DNA from 2 places in the Streptomyces sp. NPDC002640 genome. Region 1 is predicted to be linked to the other one. Evidence: riboswitches for the same ligand, from Rfam matches in the RefSeq annotation. Region 1 holds a riboswitch; the other holds the start of a gene.

Region 1 (7,405 bases):
GCCACGGTCTACGAGTGCTCCTCGCCGGACGAGGTGCACGCGCTGCTCCAGGGCGGCCAGGGCATCTTCGGCATCGCGGTGGGCGTGGTGTGGCGGGACGTCGAGAAGGCGCTCTCCCAGTTGCACGGCGAACGCGTGGACACCGGGGAGACCCTGATCGGGCACAACCCGGCGGACGAACTGGCCCGGCGGCGCGGCAACCGGGCGGTCTGAGGCCGGACCGGCGGCCCCACTGTCGGTGCCGTGCGGCACCATCGGTGGTGTGAGGTCCGCGCCGACGATTCTCCACCTCGACATGGACGCCTTCTTCGCCTCCGCGGAGCAGGCGTCCAAGCCGAGCCTGCGCGGCAAGGCGGTGGTGGTCGGGGGCCTCGGTCCGCGCGGAGTGGTGGCCACCGCCTCCTACGAGGCGCGCGTCTTCGGGGTCCGATCGGCGATGCCCATGGCCCAGGCCCGGAGACTGGCGCCGAACGCCGCCTACCTCGCGCCGCGGTTCTCGCTCTACCGCTCGATCAGCGACCGCGTGATGGCGCTGCTGCGTGCCCTGTCGCCGCTCGTGGAGCCGCTCAGTCTCGACGAGGCCTTCGTGGACCTGGAGGCCGGCGGGGTCGCCTGGGACACGGCCTCCGCGCGGCACGCCGGTGAGCGGCTGCGCGAGGACATCCGCGCGGCCACCGGACTCACCGGATCGGTGGGGCTGGCCGCGTCCAAGATGCTGGCCAAGATCGCCTCGGAGGAGGCCAAGCCGGACGGCCTGGTGCTGATCACCCCGGGCACCGAACGGGAACTGCTCGCGCCGATGCCGGTGCGGACGCTGCCGGGCGTGGGGCCCGCCACCGGGGACCATCTGCGCCGCGCCGGGATCACCACGGTGGGGGAGCTGGCCGAGGCGGGCGTCGACGAACTGGTGCGGCTGGTGGGCAAGGCGCACGGGCAGGCCCTGCACGCGATGGCGCTGGCGCACGACGAGCGGCCGGTGGTCGCCGAGCGGGAGACCAAGTCGGTGTCCGTGGAGGACACCTACGACGTGGACATCCACGACCGGCTGCGCATCCGGATGGAGGTGCAGCGGCTCGCCGACCGCTGTGTGCGGCGGCTGCGGGACGGCGGGCACTCGGGGCGGACCATCCAGCTGAAGGTGCGGCGGTACGACTTCTCCACGCTGACCCGTTCGGAGACGCTGCGCGGTCCCACCGACGACCCGGCGGTGGTCCAGGAGGCGGCGGCGCGGCTGCTCGAGGGGGTCGACACGACGGGCGGGGTCCGGCTGCTGGGGGTCGGCGTCTCCGGGCTCGCCGACTTCACGCAGGAGGACCTCTTCGCCCAGGCGGCTCAGGCCGCGCAGGCGGTCCAGGCCGCCGCCCAGGAGGCACGAGACGCCGCGCACGCCGAGCCGGCGGCGGAGGAGGCGGTGGCCCAGGGGGCCGAGGTGGCGCACCGGTCGCTGCCGGGGCGGGAGCCGTCCGTCGAACGCCCGGTGCGGAGATGGACCGCCGGGCACGACGTGCGGCACACGGCGCACGGGCACGGGTGGGTGCAGGGCAGCGGGCTCGGGCGGGTCACGGTGCGGTTCGAGACGCCGTACTCGGCGGCGCCCGGGCGGGTGCGGACCTTCGCCGTCGACGACCCGGAGCTCGAGCCCGCGGATCCGCTGCCGCTGGTGCCGGAAGCGGAACCCGAGGCGTCCGGGCCGCCTGCGTCGCGGCCGCCCGAGCCCGACGTGCCCGAGCCCGACGTGCCGGAGCCTGACGTGCCGGAGCCCGAACTGCCCCGGCCCGACCTGCCGGAGCGTGGACCCACCGAGCGTGACCGCAGGGGGCGTGAGGTGCGCGAGTCTGGGCCGTCCGAGTCGTCGGCGCCGAAGCCTTCCGGCGCCGAGCCGCACGGCACCGGTCCGCACGGTCCCGCTCCGGGCGCGACCGGGCCGGAGCGGCCGGCGGCGTGAGCGCCGTGGTGCGGGTGGGGGTCAGGCGTCCTCCGGGTCCGGGAGGTGGCCGAAGTCCCGGTCGGGGAGCGGGGCGGGGGGTTCGACGTCGAAGCCGTAGTGGCGGTAGAGGGTGAGCTCCTGCTCGGGGGAGAGGTGGCGGCCGACGCCGTAACCGGGGGCGTCCTTGATGTGGGCCCGGCCGTAGGGGACGCGGAGGGCGCCGTCCACCAGCTCGCTGGTCTCCAGCGGGACGAAGACGTCGCGCCCGAAGAGCCCGGTCCGGATGGCGGCCCATTCGGGGGAACCGCTGGCGTCGTCGAGGTACACCTCGTCGACCGTGCCGATGCGGTTGCCGTCGCAGTCGTACGCCTTGCGGCCTATGAGGTTCCGGGGATCGATGTCCGTCTGCACGTTCCCTCCTTCTGGTCGCAGCTCACTGTCGCAGCGCAGCCGTCGGCACCACCCAAGTGCACTTTGCGGGCGGCGGCCACTCGAGGGTCCGGCCCGGTACCTCGCTGGTAGGCTGGTCAGTGGCTGCCGACCCCGCGCGGGAGAGTCCTCCGAGAGCCTTCGGAGGCGCCGAAGGAGCAACTCCTCCCCGGAATCTCTCAGGCCCCTGTACCGCGCGGACGAGGTCACTCTGGAAAGCAGAGCGGTGCCCGTGACCCCGGTCGCAGCGCCGCTCTCACCGACGGTGAAAGCCGGACGTCCTCGGGCGGCCGGTGAAGCTCTCAGGTCGTGATGACAGAGGGGGAGGCCGTCGGGCACCCCACCGCCGTGGTGCCCCCCGAAGGTCGCGCAAGACCAGGAGGCCTCCGCCTATGAACGCCCCTCGCACCCCGCTCTCCGCCCTCGAGCAGGGCATCCCCTTCGAGCAGCGTCACATCGGCCCCGACGAGGGCGCCCGGGCGAAGATGCTCGCCCAGGTCGGCTACGGCTCGCTCGACGAGCTGACCGCCGCCGCGGTCCCCGACGTCATCAAGAACGCCGACGCCCTCGACCTCCCGGGCGCGCGGAGCGAGGCCGAGGTGCTCGCCGAACTGCGGGAGCTCGCCGACAGCAACCAGGTCCTCGACACGATGATCGGCCTGGGCTACTACGGCACCTTCACGCCGCCGGTGATCCTCCGCAACGTGATGGAGAACCCGGCCTGGTACACGGCGTACACGCCGTACCAGCCGGAGATCTCCCAGGGGCGGCTCGAGGCGCTGCTCAACTTCCAGACCATGGTCGCCGACCTGACCGGCCTGCCGACCTCCGGCGCCTCCCTGCTGGACGAGGGCACCGCGGCCGCCGAGGCGATGGCCCTCTCCCGGCGCGTCGGCAAGAAGAAGAACGGCCTGTTCCTGGTCGACGCGGACGCGCTGCCGCAGACCGTCGCGGTCATCGAGACGCGCGCCGAGCCGACCGGCGTCGAGGTCGTCGTCGCCGACCTGTCGCAGGGCATCCCCGCCGAGGTCGCCGGGCGGGAGATCAACGGCGTGCTGCTCCAGTACCCGGGCGCCTCCGGCGCGGTGCGGGACATCAAGCCGGTGATCGACCAGGCGCACGAGCTCGGCGCGGTCGTCACCGTCGCCGCCGACCTGCTCGCCCTGACCCTGCTGACCTCGCCCGGCGAGCTCGGCGCGGACATCGCGGTGGGCACCACCCAGCGGTTCGGCGTCCCGATGGGCTTCGGCGGTCCGCACGCCGGCTACATGGCGGTGCGCGAGCAGTTCGCCCGCAACCTGCCCGGCCGCCTGGTGGGCGTGTCGCAGGACGCCGACGGCAACCGGGCCTACCGCCTGGCGCTGCAGACCCGCGAGCAGCACATCCGCCGTGAGAAGGCGACCAGCAACATCTGCACCGCGCAGGTGCTGCTCGCCGTGATGGCCGGCATGTACGCCGTCTACCACGGCCCCGACGGGCTCAAGGGCATCGCCGAGCGCGTCCACCGGTACGCCGACCTCCTCGCCGCGGGCCTGAAGGCCGGCGGGGTCGAGATCGTCAACGAGGCCTGGTTCGACACCGTCACCGCGCGCGTCGAGGGCCGGGCCGCCGAGGTGGTCGCCGCAGCCCGTGAGCGGGGCGTCAACCTGCGGCTGGTCGACGCCGACCACGTCTCCGCCGCCTGCGACGAGATCACCGGCCGCCCCCAGCTGGAGAAGGTCTGGGCCGCCTTCGGTGTCGAGGGTGACGTCGAGGCGCTGGACGGCACGGCCGAGGACGGCCTGCCCGCCGGCCTGCTGCGCACCGACGCCTACCTCACCCACCCGGTGTTCCACCAGCACCGCTCCGAGACGGCCATGCTGCGCTACCTGCGCCGCCTCGCCGACCGGGACTACGCGCTCGACCGCGGCATGATCCCGCTGGGCTCCTGCACCATGAAGCTCAACGCGACCACCGAGATGGAGCCGGTCACCTGGCCCGAGTTCGGCGCGCTGCACCCGTTCGCGCCGGCCGAGCAGGCCGGGGGCTACCTGTCGCTCATCCACGAGCTCGAGGACCGCCTCGCCGAGGTCACCGGCTACGACAAGGTCTCCCTGCAGCCCAACGCCGGCTCCCAGGGCGAGCTGGCCGGTCTGCTCGCGGTCCGCGGCTACCACCGCGCCAACGGCGACCTGGACCGCACCGTCTGCCTCATCCCCTCCTCCGCGCACGGCACCAACGCGGCCAGCGCCGTCATGGCGGGCATGAAGGTCGTCGTCGTGAAGACCGCCGGGAACGGCGAGATCGACGTCGAGGACCTGCGGGCGAAGATCGAGAAGCACCGGGACGAGCTCGCGGTGCTGATGATCACCTACCCGTCGACCCACGGTGTCTTCGAGGAGCACGTCGCCGACATCTGCGCGCAGGTCCACGAGGCCGGCGGCCAGGTGTACGTGGACGGGGCCAACCTCAACGCGCTGGTGGGCCTCGCCAAGCCGGGCCACTTCGGCGGCGACGTCTCCCACCTCAACCTGCACAAGACCTTCTGCATCCCGCACGGCGGCGGCGGTCCGGGCGTCGGCCCGGTGGCCGTGCGTTCCCACCTCGCCCCGTACCTGCCGAACCACCCGCTGCAGCCGGCCGCCGGTCCGGAGACCGGCGTCGGTCCGATCTCCGCGGCGCCGTTCGGCTCGGCGGGGATCCTGCCGATCTCCTGGGCGTACGTCCGGCTGATGGGCGGCGAGGGCCTCAGGCGCGCCACCCAGGTCGCCGTCCTGGCGGCCAACTACGTCGCCAAGCGGCTGGAGCCGTACTACCCGGTGCTGTACACCGGCCCGGGCGGTCTGGTCGCGCACGAGTGCATCATCGACCTGCGCCCGCTGACCAAGGCGACGGGCGTGAGCGTCGACGACGTGGCGAAGCGCCTCATCGACTACGGCTTCCACGCCCCGACCATGTCCTTCCCGGTCGCCGGCACGCTGATGATCGAGCCGACCGAGTCCGAGGACCTGGCGGAGCTGGACCGGTTCGTCGAGGCGATGATCGCCATCCGCGCGGAGATCGAGAAGGTCGGCTCCGGCGCCTGGCCGGCCGACGACAACCCGCTGCGCAACGCCCCGCACACCGCGGGCACGCTGGCCGGCGAGTGGACGCACGCCTACGACCGGGAGACCGCGGTCTTCCCCGGCGGCGTGTCGATGCCGGACAAGTACTGGCCGCCGGTGCGCCGCATCGACCAGGCCTTCGGCGACCGGAACCTGGTCTGCTCCTGCCCGCCGCTGGACGCCTACGAGGACTGACCGACGAGCGTCGGCCGCCCCGCGCGACACGCGTCGCGCGGGGGACGGGGCCGGTGACAGCGCCCTCGCGCCGTCGCCGGCCCTCCGGCTTTCCCGGCGCCGGGCGGCCGCGTGCCGCAAGGCCCCGCGCCGGGACGTCGCCTCAGACCGCGGTGGCGAACCTGTGCGGAGCGATGACGCGGCCGTCGGGGAGGATCTCCCCGGTGTCCTCGAACAGCACGACCCCGTTGCACAGGAGGCTCCAGCCCTGCTCGGGGTGGTGCGCCACGAGGCGGGCGGATTCCCGGTCGGGGGAGTCGGCTGTCGGGCACGGCGGCTGGTGCTGGCACATGGTCGGGTTCTCTCGTTCTGTGGTCGTCGCTTCGGCTTTCGTGTCACGGCTGTACATCGCAGCCCCCCGTGGTGACCTCGTGCGGACAAGTCTCGCGCTCGCGGGAGCCGCTCCGCAGGGTTTTCGCGGTACGCCCCCTCAACGGTTCAGGACGCGTCACCCGGGCGGGCGGTTCGGGACAACTCGGCAGATCTTTCCGGGTGGTTCGGTCCTGGCCCGTTCGGACCAGGACGTGCCGCGCCCCCGCGGCGGCGAGCCGCGGGGGCGGGGGTGGGACAGGTAGGGGCGGTGGGACGACGGCGCCGGTCAGGCCGCCGGGCGCAGTGCGGGCGGCGGGCCCGCCGGGCCGCTTCTGCGGGTGAGCAGCGGCAGCAGTTCCGCGACCCGGTGCGGGCGGTGACTGGCGATGCCCGGCGGTGCCGGCGCCAGCGGGATCAGCAGGTCCAGCGCCTCCGGCACACCGGCGGCGGCGTCCGCCGTGACGTCGGCGTGCAGCCAGAGGGTCAGCATGTACAGGCCGGGGACGGAGAGCAGCCGCGGCTGGTAGGGATGCGGAGCCTCCTCGGCCTGGCGCAGGGCGTGCTCGGTCGACGTGACGTACGGGCCTTCGAAGAAGTGCGAGAAGGCCCAGCCGTCCGAGGTCTGCAGGGTGTCGGCGGCGGCCACCGCGTGGTCGCCGGAACGGATGAGGAAACGCCAGCCGGCCAGCCGGACGACGGGCACCCCTTCCGCCGTGATCCGGTCCAGCACGTGGACCGGCAGGGGGAGTTCGGGGTTGAGCGGTCCCTGGGCGGTGCGCAGGGAGGGCGTGCGCGGATCACGGATCGCGGCAGGGGTGCCGAGGGCCGCCAGAACGGTGCGCAGGGCGGCGGGAGGTGCCGGAGGGACGTGCAGCGGCATGGTGGGTCGCCTCTCTTTCGACAGGCACGGTGGCGCGCGGGCGGTGGTGGGACGGGCGCTGTCTGCTGCCAGCTCGAGGGGGGTCGGAGAGCCGCGCCGGACCGGTCGGACCACTCGGGCCGGGTCCGGCCCGATTCGTCACCGGGGTGACGGGACACACGGTCGTGGGCGCACGCGCTTCTCCGCCTCGTTTGCGCAGTTTATACGAGGCGTGTTCACGCGGTGTTTCGGCTAGCTGTTTTCCATGTGAACGGCAAGTTTTGTTCGCGCCGAAATTTCGCGGTGTTCCATCCCGGTTCTGCGAGGGCTTCCCGGGAGTGACCTCGGGGGACGTCCGCGGCGGGGTCGGCCGGTTTTCACCGCCGTAATGCCGGGGCTCCGAAGCCCGGTGAACCGCCTTGCGGGTCATGCCGAACGAATGTGCCGAATGGCGCTGGAGGTCAGCCTAACGGTCGGCCGGTCCTCATGGGGACGTTATCGATCGTCCAGGGCGGGCATCATCAGTTGCGGACCGGACGAGGGACCCGGGCGACAGACACA
Region 2 (7,405 bases), on a different contig from region 1:
CTCGGCCAGGCCGCCCACCAGCTTGCTGCCGCCGGACTCGTGCTCCAGCAGGGCCTCGAAGGCCTGACGGGTGACGCGGAACGTCTCGCCGTCGCTCGCGAGCGCCGGGTCGAGCGAGCTCGGGTCGCCCGGGGCGCCGAAGACGAAGGTGTCCTTGGCGCCGTCGCCGGAGCCTTCCTTGTCGCGCTCGCTCGTGCACGCCGACGCGATCATTCCGACCGCCAAGACGGCCGTTATCGCCCGAGCGACGCGGGATTTGACTATGCGCATACGGGGCCACTCCGGGGTTCACTGGTGGGTGCGTACTGACCGGCCGAACATTACTCAGCCCGCTACGCGGGGAGAACAGTCCGCATAGTGGTGATACCTAGCTGAGATCTGAACAGCTGACGAACCCGGCATATCGCCTCGCCGGACGCGTCCCCAACTCCCTTGCGAAACACGGGGGAAACAGCCGTAACCTCCGCCCGAACTGGGCGAACGTCCTGCGGCGGAGGTTCAGTTGACGGCCGGGTAGCCGTATCCGCCGCGCGCCGGGCCGTGGGCGTCGCGGTCGTAGAAGGGGCGGGCGTTGGCCCGCATCCAGAGGACGACGGGGTCGTGGTCATCGGCCATGGCGACCGTGGAGACCGCCAGTCCGTCCGGCACCACGCCGACGGACTGGCCCATCATCGACCGCACCGACTCCACCGCCGCGGGCGACGCCTCGTACACGTCGAGCCCGATGGCCAGGTAGGGCGTGCCGAGCGCCGGCTGCACCCAGGCGCGGCGCAGCGCGCGCACCGCCGGGGTGCGGTGGGCGTTCTGGGCCAGCAGGGCGTAGAGCTGCGGGACCTCGATGGCGGGTTCGGACAGCCGCAGCGGCCCGGCGGGCTGGCGGTCCAGGCCGGTGGCGATGCGGCGCAGGTCCAGCCAGGGGACGCCGACGCCGCCGCCGGGGGCGTGCGGGTTGAGCCAGAGGCCGTGGTGGCCCGGGTAGAGGGCACGGGCCACCTCGATGGCGTCGGTCACCTCGTACCCGCGGCTCCAGCCGCTCGCGGACAGCTCCTGGGCGGACGTCACGCAGGGCGCGTAGGCGTACCCGTCGACCTCCATGCTCCCGTACTGCGCGTCGGGGGCGCCGGCCAGGCCGTGCCAGAGCAGCATCCACACCTGACCGGCGGACGGGGTCGCGAGCGCGCGCAGCAGCGCCTCGTAGGCGTCATAACGCCCGGGCGTGACCTGGCGCAGCATCTGCTCCACGTGCCCGGCGGCGGCCGTGCCCGACGCGCTCACCTCAACCAGCCCTTCGCGAAGACATTGGTTCCGCCCCATCGACGTCCGACAGCGAGTGTTCGACCGGGATTATGAAACCAGCTTAAGCGGCGCGGCAGACACCACCTGGAGCGAGCGGAAACCTCCCGGCCGGTTCCCGCGGGCGCGGCGGGGGATCAGACCGCGCCGTAGAACGGCGGCACCTTGGCGCGCAGGTAGTCGCAGACCGGGTCCGGGACGGCGTCCAGGAGGACCAGGTTCACCGGCCACCGCACCGGGTGGCGGCCCAGGGCGCGGCCGAGCGCCTCCAGCGGCAGGGCGCGGGCGTCGCCGGACGGGGCGTCCCAGGTGGCGAGCTCGACGCCGACGAACATCGCCGGCTCCGCCGTCTCGACGGCGGCCAGGCAGCGGCGCGCGGTGGCGACCACCCCGACGGCGGCGAACTCCTCGGAGGCGGCGCGCAGGAAGTCCACCGGGTCCTCCCGCCAGTCCGGCTCCCAGAGCCGCACCCGTCCGCCGCGGCCCGCGCCCTCGGGTCCCGCGGCACGGCAGAGTTCGGCGACGGCGGCCGGGGTCAGCGGAAGCCCCACCGCGCCGTCCGGGTTCACCACGACGCCCACCTCGGGCGGCAGCCCGCGCGCGAACTCCACGACCGGCGCGACGGAGAACGACATGTGGGGGCCGGCCACGCGCCGGAGCTGCTCCTGGGAGCTGAAGACCGGGACGAAGATCTGCCCGCCCAGCTCCACGGTGGGCAGGTCGAGGGTCCGGCTGTCGCGGTCGCCGCCGGCCGGGAGCGGGATCCACACATGGCTGCGGGTCAGCACCTCCAGGACCCGGCCGCCGGCCGACTCCGAGCCCGGGGCGGCGGCCGAGGCCGCCAGCACCTCCTCCAGCTCGTTGCCGGGCCATCCGCCCCTGAGGGTCTGGTCGTCCGTCGCGAAGTTCATGGTTACCGCCTGGAGTTCCCGCGCTGCCGCTGTCTGTCCGCTGGTCCGCCGCCGTCCGCGGCCGTCCGCGGCACGTCAGACTACGGGACGCCCGGCCGCCGGACGCCTCGCGCGCCGTGCGGGGCGAACCCGATCCCGTCGAGGACGCGCGCCGCCGTGCGGTCCAGCAGCACGGCCGAACCGCAGTCCCGCGGCAGCCGGCCCCGGGCGACGACGTCGGCGAGGAGCTGCCCGACCGCCTTGCGGTGCCGCGCGAAGGCGTACCGGGACACGCCGCGGCCGCGGGCCCGCTGCCCCTGCAGGGCCTCGGCGGGGGTGACGTCGAGCAGCACGAGCCGCAGCGTCCCGCCCCGCCGCCGGGCGGCCCGGCCCAGCCAGGAGCGGACCCACCGCTGGGTGCCGCAGTCGTGCACCACCACCGGCGCCGTCCCGCGCAGGGCGCGCCGCAGCCCGGCGTAGTGGTCGAGCCGCACCAGCGGCCGGTACACCGCGTACGGCATGGCCTGGGGCATCCGCGCGTCCCACCGGTCCCGGGTGTCCTGGGAGTCGATCCGGACCGCGTCCGGTCCGACGGTCCGCCGCATCATCGTGGACTTGCCGCTGCCCGGCAGCCCGGTGACCACCACCACGTCGCGCGGCCCGAAGACCAGCCGCGCGCCGACCGCGGCGCCGCCCACGCCGCTGCCGCCCCGCAGGTCGCACACCCCGTCCGCCACGGTCCCCGCGGCCGCGCACCGCGCCGTCCGGTCCGCGCCCTGGGCGCGCACCGCCCCCTGCGCCCGTGTCCCCGCCCGTGTCCCCGCCCAGGAACGCGCCCGGTGGCGCGCCCCGGGGCCGGTCACGGGCACGGCATGGCCGGCGCCGGCGATCGTCCTCTTCACGTGGTCGTCCTCCCCCATGGGTTCGGGACCTGGAGCATCCCCCCCGAGTGTAAAGAGAAGGCAATGCGCCGGTCGTCTCATTTCCGCCCGGTTCCCGCCACAGTCCCGCAACACACGGGGGGTCCGCCAGGCCCGGGGAGGCCGTGCGATGATGAGCGCGCCAACTGCATACCGGCCGCTTGAATCCGCGCGGGAGAGTCCCGGGTGACGGACACCATGTCCTGTCCCGGGCGCCGAAGGAGCAAGTCCCTCCCTTGAATCTCTCAGGCCCAGTCACCGCGCGGGCGAGGCACATCTGAAAAGCGGTCCGCCCCGGCGGGCCCACCCACGGTGCAAGCCCTGACCCCGGCCGGCGGTCATGGCGAACCTCTCAGGTTCCGATGACAGATGGGGAGGAACACTCCGTCGTCATGCCTTCGCCCGTACCGGGAGTTTGCCCATGAGCAGTTCCGACCTCCGTCACACCGCGCTCGACGCCCTGCACCGCTCGCTGGGCGCGACCATGACCGACTTCGCCGGCTGGGACATGCCGCTGCGGTACGGCTCCGAGCGTGACGAGCACAACGCCGTGCGCACCCGGGCCGGCCTCTTCGACCTCTCCCACATGGGCGAGATCACGGTCACCGGCCCGCAGGCCACCGCGCTGCTGAACCACGCGCTGGTCGGCAACATCGCCACGGTCGGCACCGGCCGCGCCCGCTACACGATGATCTGCCGGGAGGACGGCGGCATCCTCGACGACCTGATCGTCTACCGCCTGGGTGACTCCGAGGCCGGTTTCCCGCACTACATGGTCGTCGCCAACGCCTCCAACGCCCAGGTCGTCCTCGACGCCCTCACCGAGCGCGCCGCGGGCTTCGACGCCGAGGTCCGCGACGACCGGGACGCCTACGCGCTGATCGCCGTGCAGGGCCCCGCCTCCCCGGGCATCCTGGCCTCCCTCACCGACGCCGACCTGGACGGCCTGAAGTACTACGCGGGCCTGCCCGGCACCGTGGCCGGCGTCCCGGCGCTGATCGCCCGCACCGGCTACACCGGCGAGGACGGCTTCGAGCTGTTCACCGCCCCGGTCCACGCCGAGCGGGTGTGGCGGGCGCTGACCGAGGCGGGCGCGCCCGAGGGCCTGATCCCGTGCGGCCTGTCCTGCCGCGACACGCTGCGCCTGGAGGCCGGCATGCCGCTGTACGGCCACGAGCTCTCCACCTCCCTCACGCCCTTCGACGCCGGCCTGGGCCGGGTCGTGAAGTTCGAGAAGGAGGGCGACTTCGTCGGCCGCGCCGCCCTCGCCGAGGCCGCCGAGCGCGCCGCGACGAACCCGCCGCGCAAGCTGGTCGGCCTGGTCGCCGAGGGCCGCCGGGTCCCGCGCGCCGGCTACCAGGTGGTGGCGGACGGCGAGGTGGTCGGCGAGGTCACCTCCGGCGCGCCCTCCCCGACGCTGGGGAAGCCGATCGCGATGGCCTACGTCGACGCCGCGTACGCCGAGCCCGGCACGGCCGGCGTGGGCGTGGACATCCGGGGCACCCACGAGCCGTACGAGGTCGTCGCGCTGCCGTTCTACAGGCGCCAGAAGTAGCCTTCCGCCGCACCCTTCCTTTTCCCGGTTCTTCCGGACCCTTCGGAAACTCCCCGCGTACAGGAGAATCTCAGCCATGAGCAACCCCACGGACCTGCGTTACAGCAAGGAGCACGAGTGGCTGTCGCCCGTCGAGGACGGCGTCGCCACCATCGGCATCACCAAGTTCGCGGCCGACGCCCTCGGTGACGTCGTCTACGCCCAGCTCCCCGAGGTCGGCGAGACCGTCTCCGAGGGCGAGACCTGCGGCGAGCTGGAGTCCACCAAGTCGGTCTCCGACCTGTACTCCCCGGTCTCCGGCGAGGTCACCGAGATCAACGAGGACGTCGTCAACGACCCGTCCCTGGTGAACTCCGAGCCCTTCGAGGGCGGCTGGCTGTTCAAGGTCCGCGTCTCCGAGGAGCCGGGCGACCTGCTCACCGCGGACGAGTACACCGAGTTCGCCGGGAACTGAGCCTGATGTCGACGCTCAACACGCCCCTGCACCAGCTCGACCCCGAGGTCGCCGCGGCGATCGACGCCGAGCTGGCCCGCCAGCAGTCCACCCTCGAGATGATCGCGTCGGAGAACTTCGCTCCGGTCGCCGTCATGGAGGCCCAGGGCTCGGTCCTGACCAACAAGTACGCCGAGGGCTACCCGGGCCGCCGCTACTACGGCGGCTGCGAGCACGTCGACGTGATCGAGCAGATCGCGATCGACCGCCTCAAGGAGCTCTTCGGCGCCGAGCACGCCAACGTGCAGCCCCACTCGGGCGCCCAGGCCAACGCCGCGGTGATGCACGCCCTGCTCAAGCCGGGCGACACCATCATGGGCCTGAACCTGGCCCACGGCGGGCACCTGACCCACGGCATGAAGATCAACTTCTCCGGTCGTCTCTACGAGGTGGTCCCGTACCACGTCGGCGAGGACGGCCAGGTCGACATGGCCGACGTCGAGCGCCTGGCCAAGGAGGCGCGGCCGAAGCTGATCATCGCCGGCTGGTCCGCCTACCCGCGGCAGCTGGACTTCGCCGCGTTCCGCCGGATCGCGGACGAGGTCGGCGCGTACCTGATGGTCGACATGTCGCACTTCGCCGGCCTGGTGGCCGCGGGCCTCCACCCGAGCCCGGTGCCGCACGCCCACGTCGTGACCACCACCACCCACAAGACGCTGGGCGGCCCCCGCGGCGGTGTGATCCTCTCCACGGCCGAGCTGGCCAAGAAGATCAACTCCGCGGTCTTCCCGGGTCAGCAGGGCGGCCCGCTGGAGCACGTGATCGCGGGCAAGGCGGTGGCCTTCAAGGTCGCGGCGTCGGAGGAGTTCAAGGACCGCCAGCGGCGGACCCTGGAGGGCTCCCGCCTCCTGGCCGAGCGCCTGGTCCGGGACGACGTCACCGCCGCCGGCGTCTCGGTCCTCTCCGGGGGCACGGACGTCCACCTGGTCCTCGTCGACCTGCGCGACTCGGAGCTGGACGGGCAGCAGGCCGAGGACCGGCTCCACGAGATCGGCATCACCGTCAACCGGAACGCGGTCCCGAACGACCCGCGCCCGCCGATGGTGACCTCCGGCCTGCGCATCGGCACGCCGGCGCTGGCCACCCGCGGCTTCGGCGCGGAGGACTTCACCGAGGTCGCGGACGTCATCGCGGAGGCCCTCAAGGCCCCGTCGCCGTTCCCGGCCGACACGGCCGCCGCGCTGCGGGGCCGGGTGGAGGCCCTGGCCGCGAAGCACCCGCTCTACCCGTCGCTGTGACCTTCGCGACGGCGTGAGCAGCCCCGCACGGCGCGTATGAATTTCGTACCGCCTGGGGCTTTACGTACGATTCCCGTATGTGCCGGGGGCGTCCCGCCCGCCACCGTCCGGTGGGCGTGACGCCCCTCGCGCCTTCCCCCCACCCCCGCACCGCCAACGATTCAACGAGGAGTCGACGTGGCCGTCTCGGTCTTCGACCTGTTCTCGATAGGCATCGGCCCGTCCAGCTCCCACACGGTGGGCCCGATGCGCGCCGCGCGCATGTTCGCCGCCCGCCTGCGCAACGAGGACCTGCTGGAGGCCACCGCCTCCGTCCGCTGCGAGCTCTACGGCTCCCTCGGCGCCACCGGCCACGGCCACGGCACGCCCAAGGCCGTCCTGCTCGGCCTGGAGGGCGACTCGCCGCGCACGGTCGACGTGGAGTCGGCCGACGAGCGCGTGGAGAAGATCAAGGAGACCGGTCTCCTGCGCCTGCTGGGCGACCACGAGATCCCCTTCGACTTCGACGCCGACCTGGTCCTGCACCGCCGCGAGACCCTGCCGTACCACGCCAACGGCATGACCGTCGCCGCGTACGGCCCGTCCGGCGAGGAGCTCCTGCACAAGACGTACTACTCGGTCGGCGGCGGTTTCGTGGTCGACGAGGAGGCCGTCGGCGCGGACCGCGTCAAGCTGGACGACACGGTGCTGAAGCACCCCTTCCGCACCGGCGACGAGCTGCTGCGCCTCACCAAGGAGACCGGCCTGTCCGTCTCCTCCCTGATGCTGGAGAACGAGAAGGCCTGGCGCACCGAGGAGGAGATCCGCGCCGGTCTGCTCGACATCTGGCGGGTGATGCGCGAGTGCGTCGACCGCGGCATGTCCCGCGAGGGCATCCTCCCCGGTGGCCTGAAGGTCCGCCGCCGCGCCGCCGTCACCGCCCGCCAGCTCCGCGCGGCCGGCGACCCGCTGGCCCACTCCATGGAGTGGATCACCCTCTACGCCATGGCGGTCAACGAGGAGAACGCGGCCGGCGG

What was found. A riboswitch is a leader RNA that binds a small molecule or an ion and turns the genes downstream of it on or off. The one in region 1 is predicted to bind glycine.
Region 2: it holds a riboswitch for glycine, as region 1 does, so the genes downstream of both, gcvT (glycine cleavage system aminomethyltransferase GcvT) here and gcvP (aminomethyl-transferring glycine dehydrogenase) in region 1, are expected to answer to the same signal.

What each region holds. Positions count from the first base shown of each region.
Region 1 covers NZ_JBSFVZ010000008.1:269,165-276,569, reverse strand. The annotation lists gene ACWD3O_RS13965 (MerR family transcriptional regulator) at 1-213, shown strand, start outside; gene ACWD3O_RS13960 (DNA polymerase IV) at 263-1,945, shown strand; gene ACWD3O_RS13955 (PRC-barrel domain-containing protein) at 1,967-2,338, opposite strand; glycine riboswitch at 2,466-2,561, shown strand; gene gcvP (aminomethyl-transferring glycine dehydrogenase) at 2,749-5,634, shown strand; gene ACWD3O_RS13945 (DUF5999 family protein) at 5,777-5,965, opposite strand; gene ACWD3O_RS13940 (hypothetical protein) at 6,272-6,865, opposite strand.
Region 2 covers NZ_JBSFVZ010000004.1:244,190-251,594, forward strand. The annotation lists gene ACWD3O_RS07720 (ABC transporter substrate-binding protein) at 1-270, opposite strand, end outside; gene ACWD3O_RS07725 (enhanced serine sensitivity protein SseB C-terminal domain-containing protein) at 499-1,275, opposite strand; gene ACWD3O_RS07730 (enhanced serine sensitivity protein SseB) at 1,431-2,204, opposite strand; gene ACWD3O_RS07735 (AAA family ATPase) at 2,285-2,971, opposite strand; glycine riboswitch at 3,266-3,374, shown strand; glycine riboswitch at 3,375-3,482, shown strand; gene gcvT (glycine cleavage system aminomethyltransferase GcvT) at 3,525-4,658, shown strand; gene gcvH (glycine cleavage system protein GcvH) at 4,735-5,112, shown strand; gene glyA (serine hydroxymethyltransferase) at 5,118-6,389, shown strand; gene ACWD3O_RS07755 (L-serine ammonia-lyase) at 6,567-7,405, shown strand, end outside.